Regions from separate parts of the Agarivorans sp. Alg241-V36 genome, predicted to be linked through region 1. Evidence: predicted binding sites of a transcription regulator. Region 1 holds the regulator's gene; each other region holds the start of a gene.
The links. Region 1 encodes LexA, which represses DNA repair genes until DNA is damaged. Its sites were predicted from a motif close to TACTGTATNNNNATACAGTA; they were not measured.
Positions count from the first base shown of each region.

Region 2: recA (recombinase RecA) is a predicted target of LexA. The motif match lies at 1,851-1,870, and genes of this name have one in related genera.
Region 3: dinB (DNA polymerase IV) is a predicted target of LexA. The motif match lies at 1,473-1,492, and genes of this name have one in related genera.
Region 4: ruvA (Holliday junction branch migration protein RuvA) is a predicted target of LexA. The motif match lies at 2,070-2,089, and genes of this name have one in related genera.

Region 1 covers NZ_UNRE01000006.1:367,301-370,912, reverse strand. The annotation lists gene coxB (cytochrome c oxidase subunit II) at 1-637, opposite strand, end outside; gene lexA (transcriptional repressor LexA) at 968-1,615, opposite strand; gene G6R11_RS15725 (SDR family oxidoreductase) at 1,984-2,724, opposite strand; gene G6R11_RS15720 (haloalkane dehalogenase) at 2,852-3,612, opposite strand, start outside.
Region 2 covers NZ_UNRE01000001.1:532,099-535,710, reverse strand. The annotation lists gene alaS (alanine--tRNA ligase) at 1-135, opposite strand, end outside; gene G6R11_RS02540 (regulatory protein RecX) at 278-727, opposite strand; gene recA (recombinase RecA) at 762-1,805, opposite strand; gene mutS (DNA mismatch repair protein MutS) at 1,966-3,612, shown strand, end outside.
Region 3 covers NZ_UNRE01000001.1:579,815-583,426, forward strand. The annotation lists gene G6R11_RS02750 (choice-of-anchor L domain-containing protein) at 1-727, shown strand, start outside; gene G6R11_RS02755 (peptidoglycan-binding protein) at 782-1,381, shown strand; gene dinB (DNA polymerase IV) at 1,507-2,598, shown strand; gene G6R11_RS02765 (aminoacyl-histidine dipeptidase) at 2,745-3,612, opposite strand, start outside.
Region 4 covers NZ_UNRE01000011.1:59,587-63,198, reverse strand. The annotation lists gene ybgC (tol-pal system-associated acyl-CoA thioesterase) at 1-212, opposite strand, end outside; gene ruvB (Holliday junction branch migration DNA helicase RuvB) at 386-1,393, opposite strand; gene ruvA (Holliday junction branch migration protein RuvA) at 1,408-2,028, opposite strand; gene G6R11_RS20425 (efflux RND transporter permease subunit) at 2,130-3,612, opposite strand, start outside.

The DNA of each region.
Region 1 (3,612 bases):
GCATAAAGCCATGGTCTTTACCACATAACTCAGCACACTGGCCGCGGTATATACCGGGTTTATCAATGATGGTCCAAGCTTCGTTAATAAAGCCTGGGTTGGCGTCTTTTTTAACTGCAAAATCAGGTACCCACCACGAGTGGATAACATCTTCTGAGGTCATCAAGAACCGCACTTTTTTATCGATAGGCAATACCAGTGGGCGGTCTACCTCAAGCAAGTAGTTTTTGCGTTTTTCCAGTTTGCCGTTAACTTCATCCATATCAGAAGCCAGCACGCTGTAGAACTCTAATTCACGGTCAAAGTACTTGTAATGCCACTTCCACTGAGAACCCGTAACTTGAATGGTGATATCGGCATCGGAAGGATCTTCCATGGCCAGCAGGGTTTTAGTGGCAGGGATCGCCATTCCAATCAAAATAATGAAGGGAATAATGGTCCAAATAATTTCTACTTTGGTACTTTCATGAAATTGAGCCGGCTTGGCTCCTTTAGACTTACGATGATGAAAAATAGCCCAGAACATGGCGCCAAACACCAGCACCCCAATAGCACAACAAATATAAAAAATTGTCATGTGCAGGCCATAAACCTGCTCACTAATGGCGGTAACACCCGGACGTAAGTTGAATGACATTTCTTGCGCAAATACTTGCGACGAAAAGAATGTCAGCATTAATAGCTGAATCCATCGGCCCACAGCGCTCTCCTTTGCTAGTAGCCAACGACAACAACTCTCCAAACTAGGAAAGTAGCTGCAGAAAAAGGGAAATCCCCCACCCCAAAAGTAGTAGACAGCAACAGCTAAATACAAGCTACTGCTTATAAATTAACCCCTAAGTTAAAGAAATGTAAATATATTGTTGAGATTTTTATGGATAAACACGAAAGATGTGATGCTAACGACAAAAGCCCAAATCAGGCTGATTTGGGCTTAAAAAGGGCGGAACTTATTGCTATGTAAGGCTTACATCCAATCGGCAGTGCGAATAATACCTACCGCTAAACCTTCTATTTCGATGCTTTGATATTCTAAATCAACTTCAATAGTAGAGAGCTCTTCATTCTCTGGATGCAAGTAAACCATTTTACCGTCGCGCTCAAAACGCTTAACAGTAACATCGTCTTCTAAACGCGCCACCACCACTTGGCCGTTGTGAACATCATTGGTTTTATGCACAGCCAGTAAATCGCCATCCATTATGCCAATATCCTTCATGCTCATACCTTGCACCCGCAGCAAATAATCTGCATGAGGGTTAAACAAGTTAGCATCTACCGCATAGTGCGACTCTACATGTTCTTGCGCCAAAATAGGCTCACCGGCAGCCACTTGGCCAATTAAAGGTAAACCCGGCTCTGCTTCCTCGGCCGCAGACTCATTGGCACTGGCGGGCAAGTACGCTTCACTTAAACGGATACCACGCGAAGCCCCCGGGATCATCTCAATAGCGCCCTTTTTAGCTAAAGCACGTAAGTGCTCTTCCGCCGCATTAGCTGAGCGAAAGCCTAACTCCTTGGCAATTTCTGCGCGAGTTGGCGGCATTCCGGTATCGGAAATATGGCGGCGAATAAGTTCAAAGACTTCGGTTTGACGAGGTGTTAAGGGCTTCATAATTTACCTGTAGGTTTATACAGCACACTGTTAGTATATACAGCATAAATAATGAAGCAAGGCTTTATCTAAATCAGTGACTTATTTGTAGGTTTCAGTTTCATTGGAATTCTTTCCGCTACTTTGAAACTACACCCTATATTTTTTGACGTACATCACAAATAAGCAGAGGTTGGAATAAAGAAGGATACGAAGAGTCTAGGTAGCTCATTTTTGGACAGAACTGTGTCAGTGCTTCTTCTAAATTAGCAGTTCATGGACTACCTGAGGTATTGAAAACCTCTAATCAGGTGTCCAAAATTACTCATCCATTACAACAGATCATGGTCGACACACGTCATATCGACCACACATACTGTTAGTGCCAGTTAAAACTCTTGTACTGTAGGGCGCAGTACAATCTCGTTTACATCAACATCGTTTGGCTGTTCAATCACATAAGCGACAGCATTAGCGATAGACGTCGCTGAAATGGCATCGTTATACACCTCATTCACAAATTGAGAGATCGTTGCATCTGAGGTGCCATGTTTAAGCTCAGAATCAATAAGTCCAGGTGAGATGACAGTTGTGCGAATATTACGACCTACCTCCATACGTAGCCCCTCACTAATTGCACGAACGGCAAATTTAGTACCTGCATACACACTGCTCGCTGGCGAAACTTTATGACCAGCAACAGAGGAAATGTTAATAAAGTGACCAGTTTCTTGTCGCTCAAACACTGGAAGTGCAGCTGCAATACCATTAAGTACACCCTTTATATTCACATCGATGGTGTCATTCCACTCTTGTACTTTCAGCGCACTTAAAGGTGAAAGCGGCATAATACCAGCGTTATTGATCATCACATCTGCGCGACCAAACGTCGTTACTGCCAAGTCAACCAGTGCTTTAACGCTCTCACCTATAGTGACATCTGTTGCCAATGCTACTGCCTGACCATTTTCGCTTTGAATTTCAGCAACAATCGCGTCCAGTTTTTCAATGCGGCGCGCACCTAACACCACTTTTGCACCCTGAGAAGCCAGTTTTCTAGCCATTGCCTCACCTAGTCCACTGCTTGCGCCTGTAATTACAACTACTTTGTTTTCAATATTTGTCTTCATATAACTGATTCCTAGGTTTAACTTCTCGGAAGATTGGTTTGTAAGTTCACTGTGTTTAGAACAATACGGCATGCTCAAAAATGCTTATGAGCATTTTTGAGCATATGTCAGGGCTGAATGAGTACAACTAAATCATAGTAAATGAAGCAAGAGCTTGCTCTGCTACTTCAACACCATACTCTTGAACAAAGTGACCCGCTTCTTCAATTTTCATTGGCTCAGGGCAACCTTTGATCACCGCTTTTAGTTGCATCATCGCTGCCTCACCTAAGATTGCATCTTTCATTCCTATCGCCATAAAGCTTTCACCGCTCCATTCATTTGACCAGAACTCAATCGCACGAAGTCCATACTTCACCGCATCATCATCCGCATTCGTTGGGATCATCTGTGGGAATCGTTTCACGCCAACTTTGTAGGTTTTGTCAGGGAATGGCGCGTCATACGCAATTGCATCCATCACATTGACAGCTGCGCCAGCATCACATGCTATGACCCCTGCTACTGGTAATTCTGAAATTGTTTCATTAAGAGCCATCCACTGTACTGCGGCTTCAGCCAGCGGTTCACCATTTGAGATAGCAGTGTTCATCACAATAAGTTTTTTGAAACGATCTTGCATATCCATTGGTATCGTCAAACCAAGGCCCCCTCCCCAATCCTGACAAACCAACACAATATTTTTAAGATCTAAGCGTTCAATTAATTGAATTAGACTGTTTCTGTGGAACTCAAAGTTGTACACAGAGTCTTCAATAGGCTTATCTGAGCGGCCAAAGCCGAATAAATCAGGGGCAACAACACGATGACCTGCATCAGTAAAAACTGGGATCATTTTACGATATAGATAACTCCATGTTGGTTCACCGTGCAAACAGAGAAATGTGT
Region 2 (3,612 bases), on a different contig from region 1:
ATTCATACCCGCGTTGGTAAATAGTAAGGTAGGATCGTCGTGAGGGACTAATGAACTACTGGCAACTACTTGGTGATTTTTGCTGTTAAAGAAGCTTAAAAATGCATTTCTTACTTCAGCTGAAGTCATCTTCATGAAACTCTTTCCTGGGGGTTTGTTGCAACTCGACATAGCGGCGAAACCTAAAGTTTCGCGTCGATAAGCGCTAAAAAAGGTGAAACCGTTATTAATCGCGACAATATATCACGCAGACCTTTGCAGGCAAAGTGTTCAAGGCTTATTGCTGTTGTAGTTCGCTATACAGGATATTAATCAGTTCAAAATCAAAGCCCCGACGAAACAAATAAGCGGTACATTTTTGCTTTTGCATTCTGTCGCTGGGTATACCTTGCTTAAATTTCTTGGCGAAACAAAGCTCGATGGCTTGGTACCAATCCCAGTCATCCTGTTCCAGTACCTCATTGGCTAAATCGCCACTAATACCCTTAGTTTGTAAGTACTGTTTGATATAGTTTTTTCCGTACCCTTTGCTAATCCGAGCGCGGGTTAAGGATGCTGCATAACTTTTGTCATCTAACCAAGCATTTTGTTGAGCGTATTCGAGGGCATCACTAACTTCTTCATCCTGGTAGCCTTTTTGCCGCAGCTTCTGCACTAGCTGCTGCTGGCTATAAGAGCGTCTTGATAGCAAGTCGATGGTGGTATGTAAGGCGCTACGGTTGGTCATAACAAAAAGGAGCCATTAGGCTCCTTTATCTCGCTTATGCTTCTTGGTCTGCTGGAGCTTCAGCGGCAGGTTCTTGCTCCTCGAGCTCAACCTTGTTTAGAAGGTTGTTACGAATAGTCATCTCAATTTCTTGAGCCACTTCTGGATGTTCTTTTAAGTAGGTAGAAGCATTTGCTTTACCTTGGCCAATTTTGTTGCCTTTATAAGAGAACCAAGCACCGGCTTTATCTACAAGTTTTTCTTTAACACCTAAATCAACTAGTTCACCGTAACGGTTAAAGCCTTCGCCATACATAATCTGGAATTCAGCTTGCTTAAATGGCGCAGCAATTTTGTTTTTAACCACTTTAACGCGAGTTTCGTTACCCACTACTTCATCTCCAGCTTTTACTGCGCCGATGCGGCGAATATCAAGGCGTACAGATGCATAAAACTTAAGCGCATTACCACCAGAGGTAGTTTCTGGATTACCAAACATTACACCAATTTTCATACGAATTTGGTTAATGAAAATACACATACAGTTAGTTTGTTTTAGGGTACCAGTTAGCTTACGTAAAGCTTGCGACATTAAACGTGCCTGCAGGCCAACGTGGCTATCACCCATGTCACCTTCGATTTCAGCTTTTGGTGTTAATGCTGCAACTGAGTCAATAACAATCATATCTACGGCGCCAGAGCGCGCTAGCATATCGGTAATTTCTAGGGCTTGCTCACCGGTATCCGGCTGAGATACCAATAGGTTATCTACATCTACACCCAGCTTTTTAGCGTAAATAGGATCTAGAGCATGTTCTGCATCCACAAAGGCACATACCTTGCCCACTTTCTGCGCTTGCGCAATCGCTTCAAGAGTAAGAGTAGTTTTACCAGAACTTTCAGGACCATAGATTTCAATCACACGGCCCATTGGTAAGCCGCCGGCACCCAAGGCGATATCAATTGATAAAGAACCAGTAGAAATGGTTTCGATATCCATGGTACGGTTATCACCAAGCTTCATGATTGAGCCTTTACCAAATTGCTTCTCAATTTGGCCTAGGGCCGCAGCTAATGCCTTTTGTTTGTTCTGATCCATATCGCCCTCGTTAGGTGCTTTTAACTATCTTGTTGACCAGTAGTATACTGGATGTTCATACAGTATCAAGTTTATTCCATAAAATTCCTAAAAGAGTTTTGCCTAATTTGCTGGCAGCTTTTATCCTTGCAGCTTCGTTTAACTAATTAGCAATTATTCGATTACGCCGATGACTGAAACAAACCTAGAAAAACATACGCCAATGATGCGCCAATACCTCAACCTAAAGGCGCAACATCCCGATATTTTGCTGTTTTATCGAATGGGCGATTTCTATGAATTGTTTTACGATGATGCTAAACGCGCCTCTGAGTTAATGGATATTTCGCTTACCAAACGTGGGCAATCCGCTGGTATTCCTATTCCCATGGCGGGCATTCCTTATCACGCAGCTGAAAACTACCTATCACGTTTAGTACAATTAGGTGAGTCGGTAGCAATTTGTGAGCAGATAGGCGACCCTGCTACCAGCAAAGGGCCGGTTGAACGTAAAGTTGTTAGGATTATTACTCCGGGCACAGTAAGTGACGAAGCGCTATTAGAGGAGAAACACGACAACCTATTGGTTAGCGTTGTGAATCAACAGCAGCAAATTGGCCTCGCTTATCTGGATATTGCTAGTGGTCGCTTCGTTATTAATCAGTTTAATGGCGAGGATCAGCTTCAAGCTGAGCTGCAAAGATTAAACCCAGCCGAATTGCTCTACCCCGATGATTTTGAATACTACCCGAGCCTACAAGGCTATAAGGGTTTACGCCGACGCGGTGAGTGGGAGTTTGATTTAGCCACAGCTGAAAAAGTACTGAACCAGCAGTTTGGCACTCGTCACCTAGATGGTTTTGGTGTAAGTGAATATCCACTCGCCCTATCTGCAGCGGGTTGCTTGTTGCAATACGTGCAAGATACCCAACGCACCGCATTGCCACATATCAATGCCATTATTATTGAAAGCCAAAGCCAGTTTATTCAGTTAGATGCTGCTAGTCGCAAGAACTTAGAACTTACTCGAAACTTAGCCGGCACTTACGACAACACTCTCAGCGCGATACTTGATCGCAGCGCAACAGCCATGGGCAGTCGCTTGCTCAACCGTTGGATTCACCAGCCGCTCAGTAATCAACAAGAGGTTGTCGCTCGCCAAGATTGCATTGCTGAGATACTAAGTACAGACCTCTACCCGCAGCTACAAAGCATTCTTAAATCAATCGGGGATATTGAGCGTATTTTAGCGCGTTTAGCACTGCGCTCAGCTCGCCCTCGCGACCTTGCTCGCTTGCGAAATGCTTTTGAGCAGCTACCAGAACTACAAACTTACTTGCACAATAGCCAAGCCTTGGCTCCCTTAGCCAAATCCATCGGCGAATTTCCAAATACGCTAGCGTTGCTGCAAAGTGCCATAATCGATAATCCTCCAGTACTTATTCGCGATGGAGGAGTTATTGCGCCAGGTTATAACCAAGAACTAGATGAGTGGCGTAACCTAAGCGAGGGTGCAACTCAGTTTCTAAGTGATATTGAGCAACGCGAGCGAGAACAAACCGGTATTGCGAACCTAAAAATTGGCTACAACAAAGTACATGGTTTTTATATTGAAGTTAGCCGAACACAAGCAGAACAAGTTCCAGAACACTATATTCGCCGCCAAACCTTAAAAAATATGGAGCGCTACATCATCGCCGAGCTAAAAGAGCACGAAGAAAAAGTGCTTTCTAGCCAGGGTAAAGCGCTCGCACTAGAAAAACAGCTATACGAACAATTACTCGACTTACTAATGCCAGCGCTTAGCAAAATGCAGCAAAGCGCCCAA
Region 3 (3,612 bases), on a different contig from region 1:
TATTAACCACCCAGATATGAGCGACATTCGAGGTACTGAGCTTGATGGCGTACTAGCACCAAATGGAAATCCGCAGTTGCGTTTCGATGCCCCTGTTCAACCAGGCGTAAACACCTTTACTTTCATCTTGGCTGATGCTGGCGATAACATTTTAGATACCACGATCTTTTTAAGTAGCTTTGGTGAATTGGGTGAATCTGAATTCGTGCCGATTTTACCGGATCCTAGTAATCCTACAAACGAAGACGGTGCCTTTGTGTTTGACCTACCAGAAGTACAAGGTGGTGAAACCATTTGGATTGACCCTGATGTTGCTGCTGGTTACGTATACTCTACAGATGGTATGTTTGCTTCGGTAACTGCACCTTCCTTAGCCTCGGTGAATGACCCAGATGGTTACGTGATAGAGTTTTTGTTTGAAGGCGTGTTGCAGCAAATCGCTTTAGCAGCAGGCGAAACTTTTGAGTTTGGTATCAACTTTGACCCTGTAAGTACCTTTACTTTAAATGGTATTAACTTAGACCTTGGCTTGGATCCTACCGATCCATTGGCATTTGTTACTGGTTTGTCCTTTGTAGAAACTGGCAGTTTCCAGGTGTCACAGTTACCGATCGAAGTATTTGTGCCAGATAGCAATAGCGTACCAGAGTCTCCAACTTTGTTTATGTTTGGTCTCGTTATGGCATTTTGGGCTGGACGAAAAAAACTCAGTGCTTATTATAAATAGTATTGTTTTTAAGAGCCTAAGTGAAAACTTAGGCTTTAATCTTTTTGGGGTGTCATGAAACATATACTGGTAGTTGTTTGGTCTATTGCGGTGTTTATTAGTGGCAGTGTGGTTGCTGCTGATGATTCTGGTAAATTCGCGGCAAAGGGCGCAGCAAGGAAAAGCTGCAATGACTTTACGCAAAGCGCTCAACAAAAAAACTCTGATTACTTGCTTTATGGCGGTTGGCTAGAAGGTTATGTAACGTCTTACAATCAATTTCAGCCCTCAAACTATGATGTGGTTCCTTGGCAAACTACCGAGCTGTTACTAGCGTTGCTACAGCGTCATTGTAAAGCGAACCCCGATATAAAGTACTTAGATGCAGTAAATAGCTTAATTAAAACGGTGTTTCCGATTCGTTTGGAAAAGGAAAGCCCTTTAGTGAAGGTCTCGGTGGCTGATAAGGATTCTTATTATTACGTAGAGATTTTGCAACGTGCTAAACAGCGGTTAAAGTTTTTAGGTTATTACAACACTGCGGTAGATGGCTCAGTATTTACCCCGTTGGATGTAGAAGTATTTGTTAAGTACCAAAAAGATCTGGGTATTCCGCAAACCGGTATTCCCGACCAATTTACCCTGTCTAATTTATTCCTCAAAAAGACTCAATAATACCGCTTAATGCTTAATGCTTAGTGCTACAGAGCCACTTTCTTGTAAGGAAAGTGGCTCTGTTACTTTGAATTTTTAACAAAATATCGCATACTGTGTTTATATACAGTCTCGAGGCGATAGCTGTGGCAGATTTACAGCCAATACAACGTAAAATAATCCATGTTGATATGGACTGTTTTTATGCGGCTGTAGAAATGCGAGATCAGCCAGAGTTAGCCAATGTTCCCTTAGCTGTAGGCGGTATGCGTAGTGGTCGCGGCGTGCTTACCACCTGTAACTACCTTGCTCGCCAATACGGCATTCGCTCTGCCATGCCTACTCACAAAGCCCTACAACTATGCCCGCAACTGGTACTTGTACCACCGCGTATGCAGGTTTACCAAGAGGTGAGCCGAGAGGTACAAAGTGTTTTCCATGATTACGCCGACGCTATTGAGCCATTATCATTAGATGAAGCCTATCTAGATGTGAGCAATAGCGAGGCCTGCAAGGGCTCAGCCACCCTCATTGCAGAGCAAATTCGCCAAGATATTTATACTAAGACTGGCTTAACTGCGTCTGCTGGTGTTGCCCCAGTTAAGTTCTTGGCCAAAATTGCCTCAGACTTAAACAAGCCAAATGGCCTTTATGTGATAAAGCCGGAGCAGGTGAGTGAGTTTATCGAGACCTTGGCTTTGGAAAAAATCTCTGGGGTGGGCAAGGTAAGCATTGAGAAATTGCATCATCAAGGTTTATACACTGGCGGTGACATCCGCCGAGCCGACAAAGATAAGTTAAAGCAGCTATTTGGTAAGTTTGGCGAGATGCTATGGCTGCGCTGCCAAGGGGTTGATGAGCGGGCGGTAAGTAACGACCGTAAGCGAAAGTCCGTGGCGGTAGAGCGGACCTTTGCCAAAGATGAAGGCAATCCAGCTATTTTGATTGAGCGCTTGTTAGCGTTGCTGCCAGAGCTAAAACGGCGCAGTGAAAAACATTTAAAACAAGCCAAAATGAACAAACTTGGTGTGAAGGTAAAGTTTGCCGATTTCCAACAAACCACTAAAGAGCAGCAGTGTCAGCGTATTGATGAGTCGGCATTATTAGAATTGTTTGAAGAAGCATTTGCTAGAGGAAAAGGTAAGGCAGTGCGGCTAATAGGTTTACATATTGGCCTAGCCTATGAGCAGCAAAACCAGTCGCCACAACTGGTTTTGCCCTTTGAGTTAACTACTTAGTGAGATCTCGGTCGTAGCTAAGTCGCTTGGCTGTACTTACATTTAAGGCAAAGAGTCAAAACGTAGCGACAAGACCACTGCTTAACTTCATGTTAAGAGTGATAGGCAAACTGGCTAATAAACCAGTTTGCCTGTCGCTTACTTTATTAGTCTTTAGCTGGAATATTGTTAAGCACACTAAGCAGTAGTTGCCAGTATTTTTCTACTGCGGCAATTTCTACTTTTTCGTCTGGGCTGTGTGGAAACTTAATGGTTGGTCCAAACGAAGCCATGTCCCACTCTGGGTAAGCGCTTTTAAATAAACCACATTCTAGACCGGCGTGAATAACCATCACATTTGGGCACTTGCCAAATAGCTCTTGGTAGCTTTGTTGAACGACACTTTTCATTACCGAGTCTGCTTCAGGCTTCCAACCAGGGTAAGCGCCAGTATGGCTTACTTCTGCATTGGTTAAGCTGAATAGTGACGCAAGGCTTGCCTCAACCTGTAGGCGGCTTGAATCAATAAGCGAACGGACTAAAATTTTAGCGTCGATAGTGGATTCTGTTTGGCTAATTACGCCTAGGTTTAGCGAAGTTTCTACAACCCCTGTTACTGTTTGGCTCATGCTCACCACGCCATTGGTGCAGGCATTTAAACTAGCGATAAGTTGTTGAGATAAGTTGCTGCTAAAGCTTTGCTCTGGAGTCTCAACTTGCTCATTACTAATGCTTAAGCCCGTTTCAACTAAACCAAATTCATCGATAAACTCGCTGCGCTGTTGCTCGATAACTTGCTCAAGTTCGGCTTGCTTGGCTGCATTAAATACCAAGGTACAGCTTGCTTCGCGAGGAATGGCATTGCGCAGGCTTCCACCTTGAATCTGGCAAATTACTGGTTCAATGCCTTGTTGTTGCAGGGCTGCTAATAAGCGCACTAACAGTTTATTTGCGTTAGCTCGGCCGGTATCGATGTCACAACCCGAGTGGCCGCCTTTTAAACCTTTAACTGTTAACTCTATGGCTAGTTGCTCT
Region 4 (3,612 bases), on a different contig from region 1:
ATTTGATTGAATAAAGCAGGAAGTTTGTAGTCAATATTTAGCGAGCGCACCACAAAACACAAATCTTGTTTCATTAGTACATCTTGATCATAGCCTAAGTCACGAAGCCACTCTGTACGGCCTCGTTCGAAGTACTTTATGTGGTTGGCATGATAAACAACCCCGCCAGCATCGGTATCTTCGTAGTAAACCCGAACAGCTAAAACCGACATTACACCTATCCCAAATATATAATTACAAATTACTATACACAGGCTGGTGCCCAAGGTTAAGACTCTAAACACTTAATTTAGATAATTGACAAAGAAAACTGAGATAACGGCTTAAAATTAAACACTTTAAGCCTAATTTTTAGCAATGCTGTCGTTATTAAACGACAGCATTTTTATCGTTTAGGAAGGTCTAAACCGAGGTGTAAATAGGCTTTATCACTAGCGATACGTCCGCGAGGAGTACGCTGCAAAAAACCCTGTTGAATTAAGAATGGTTCTAGTACATCTTCAATGGTTTCTTTATCTTCGCCAATTGCAGCGGCTAAATTATCTAAACCTACTGGCCCACCAGCAAAAGTCTCGGTTATCGCTTTAAGCAACTTAGTATCCATGTAGTCAAAACCAGCACTGTCTACACTCAACAAATCAAGAGCTTGGGCAGCAACTTGCTGAGTTACCTTTCCGTCAAACTTAACATCGGCAAAATCGCGCACTCTGCGTAACAAACGATTTGCAATACGCGGAGTGCCTCGAGAACGTTTTGCCACTTCCCAAGCGCCTTCTTCATCTAAGTCTAAATTGAGATAATGGGCACTTCTTTTGACGATATCGGCCAAGTCCTTAGTTTTGTAAAACTCTAAGCGTTGCACAATGCCAAATCGGTCTCGTAAAGGCGAAGTCAGCATACCTGCGCGGGTAGTAGCACCAATTAGAGTAAAGGGAGGTAAGTCTAATTTAATTGACCGTGCTGCAGGGCCCTCGCCTATCATGATATCCAACTGATAGTCTTCCATAGCCGGGTAAAGCACTTCTTCTACTACAGCGCTTAAACGATGGATTTCGTCGATAAACAAAACATCGCCAGGCTCTAGATTAGTTAACAGCGCCGCCAAATCACCGGCCTTTTCTAACACCGGTCCAGAAGTGGTTTTAATATTTACATCTAACTCATTAGCCACAATATTAGCTAAAGTGGTTTTACCCAGGCCTGGAGGGCCAAATATAAGTAGATGATCTAAAGCATCATCACGACGACGAGCGGCTTCAATAAATATTTCCAGCTGCTCTACAACCGCTTGTTGACCGGTGTAATCTTCAAGCTTTTTAGGTCGAATCGCACGATCAACCGTCTCTTCTTCTACTATTGGCGTGGCTGCTACTAAACGGTCAGCTTCAATCATCTAAAATACCTTTGTTACAGTGCCGCTTTTAAGGCTTCTCTGATCAGCTCTTCACTGCTCATGCCACTGGTCCACACTTGTTTCACCAACTTATCCGCTTGGTTACCTTTGTAACCCAAAGATTCTAGTGCTGCGATAGCTTCATCTTTAGGATCTACACTTGCGTGTAAGGGTAAATCGCCGTGGCTACTTAGACTATCACTAATTGGAGTTTCTGGAAGTTCTACATTCCAGTTTTTCAAGCGGTCTTTCATTTCGACCAATAAGCGTTCCGCCGTTTTTTTACCAATGCCCGGTACTTTAACCAAACTTGATAAGTCTTCATGTTTTACGGCAAACACAAACTGCTCACAGCTTAAGCCCGATAGAATGGCTAAGGCTACTTTAGGACCAATACCATTTACCTTTATCAATTCTCTAAATAATGAGCGAGAAGCTTTATCATGAAAGCCATAAAGTAACTGAGCATCTTCACGCACGATAAAGTGAGTTAATAAGCGCACTGACTCACCCAGTTCAGGTAATTGATAAAAACAGTTCATGGGTAATTGAATCTCGTAGCCAACTCCGGCTACGTCAATTAGAACGAACGGTGGGACTTTTTCTTCTAAGGTACCTTTAATGGTAGCGATCACTGCATAGACTCCTAAACTAACTGCGCTTAGCTTAACCTAAAGACTGGATATACATCCAGTCTTTTACAGTTAAATTATGTGAGGAGTCACGAGCTTAAGCCTTACTCCTGCTGCAATGATTTATGTTTATGGACCAAGTTCCAATCCGCTAGTACCGCATAAGCTGCTGGAATAATAAACAACACCATCATGGTAGATGCAATAATCCCAAACACTATCGATACCACAATAGGCTGCACCACTTGAGCCTGTAAGCTGGTTTCGAGTAAAAGCGGCAGTAAACCAGCAGCAGTGGTTAAGGAGGTTAAAAACACCGCTCTAAAACGCTCTTTACTCGCGTTAACAACAGCCTGATAAACGTCGTCACCTTCATCCAAGTGATGCCGGATATACTGCACCAGCAATATCGAATCATTGGTAACAATGCCCGCTAGGGAAATAAAACCTAAAATAGACGGCATGCTTAAGTTATGGCCTAACAAAAAGTGGCCCCACAATACGCCTATTAGAGCCATGGGAATCACTGTAAGCACGACCACAGGTTCTAAGTAGCTTCTAAATTGAAAGCTCAAAATAGCAAACACCCCAAAAATACCAATGGCAAAGCTTTTACTTAATGAAGCCCCTACTTTGGCACTTTCTTTAGCCTCTCCTTCAAAATCAACACGCAGACCAGGAAACTGCTTTTGAAGCTCTGGCAGAAAACTCCTTTGTACCAATTGCATTACTTCATTGGTATTAGCAGTCCTAGTATCAACATCTGCCATTACAGTTACTGTACGCAGGCTATTAATGCGTTGGATGCGAACATAAGCACGTTGATATTCAATGTTTGCGATGGAAGATAGAGGTACTTGTTGGCCATCCGCCAGTACAATCGGAAAGTTAGCTAATGCTTGTAAGCTTCCCGACTGTTGCTTGTTTAGCCTTACATCAATTTGCATGTTCTCTGGACCAATCTGAAACTCATCTGCAATGGTTCCTTGGTAAGAAGCACGTAATTGTTCCGCCACCATTTGGCCATTAACCATAAACGACTCCGCCCCTCCTCGAAGTGAAATTACCACCTCTTCTTTACCCGGACGCATGTCATCTAGAATGCTGTTCACACCTTGGAACTTACCTAGATAAGCCTGCAACTCAACCGATGCAGATTTTAAAGTATCAAGATTAGAGTGTTGTAAACGCACTTCAATCGCCCGCCCTGCTGGGCCCATTGTCGGTTGGGTAAAGGCTAAAGCTAAAGGCAATGCTTGATCACCTACCTGTTCCCGCCAAGCAGCGATGAAATCTTCTATGTAACTATTGCGGACCTCTGCAGAAAGCAGATCTAGGCGCACGGTAGCCACGTGAGGGCCAGACTCACCGGCATCAGCATTAAAATTGTATTGCGCGGTTATATCGTGGATCAGCGTTTGCGGCTCGTTGTTATTGTTGGTGAACTCTTCCCCAACCAGCTGCGCTGCATTAACAATTTCCGTAACCAAGGCTTCGGTTTGGCTCAAACTAGAGCCTGGCGGTAGGATAATTCTGGCTTCTGCTATGTCACCGTCTAATTCTGGAAACGCGGTGAATTTAACTAAT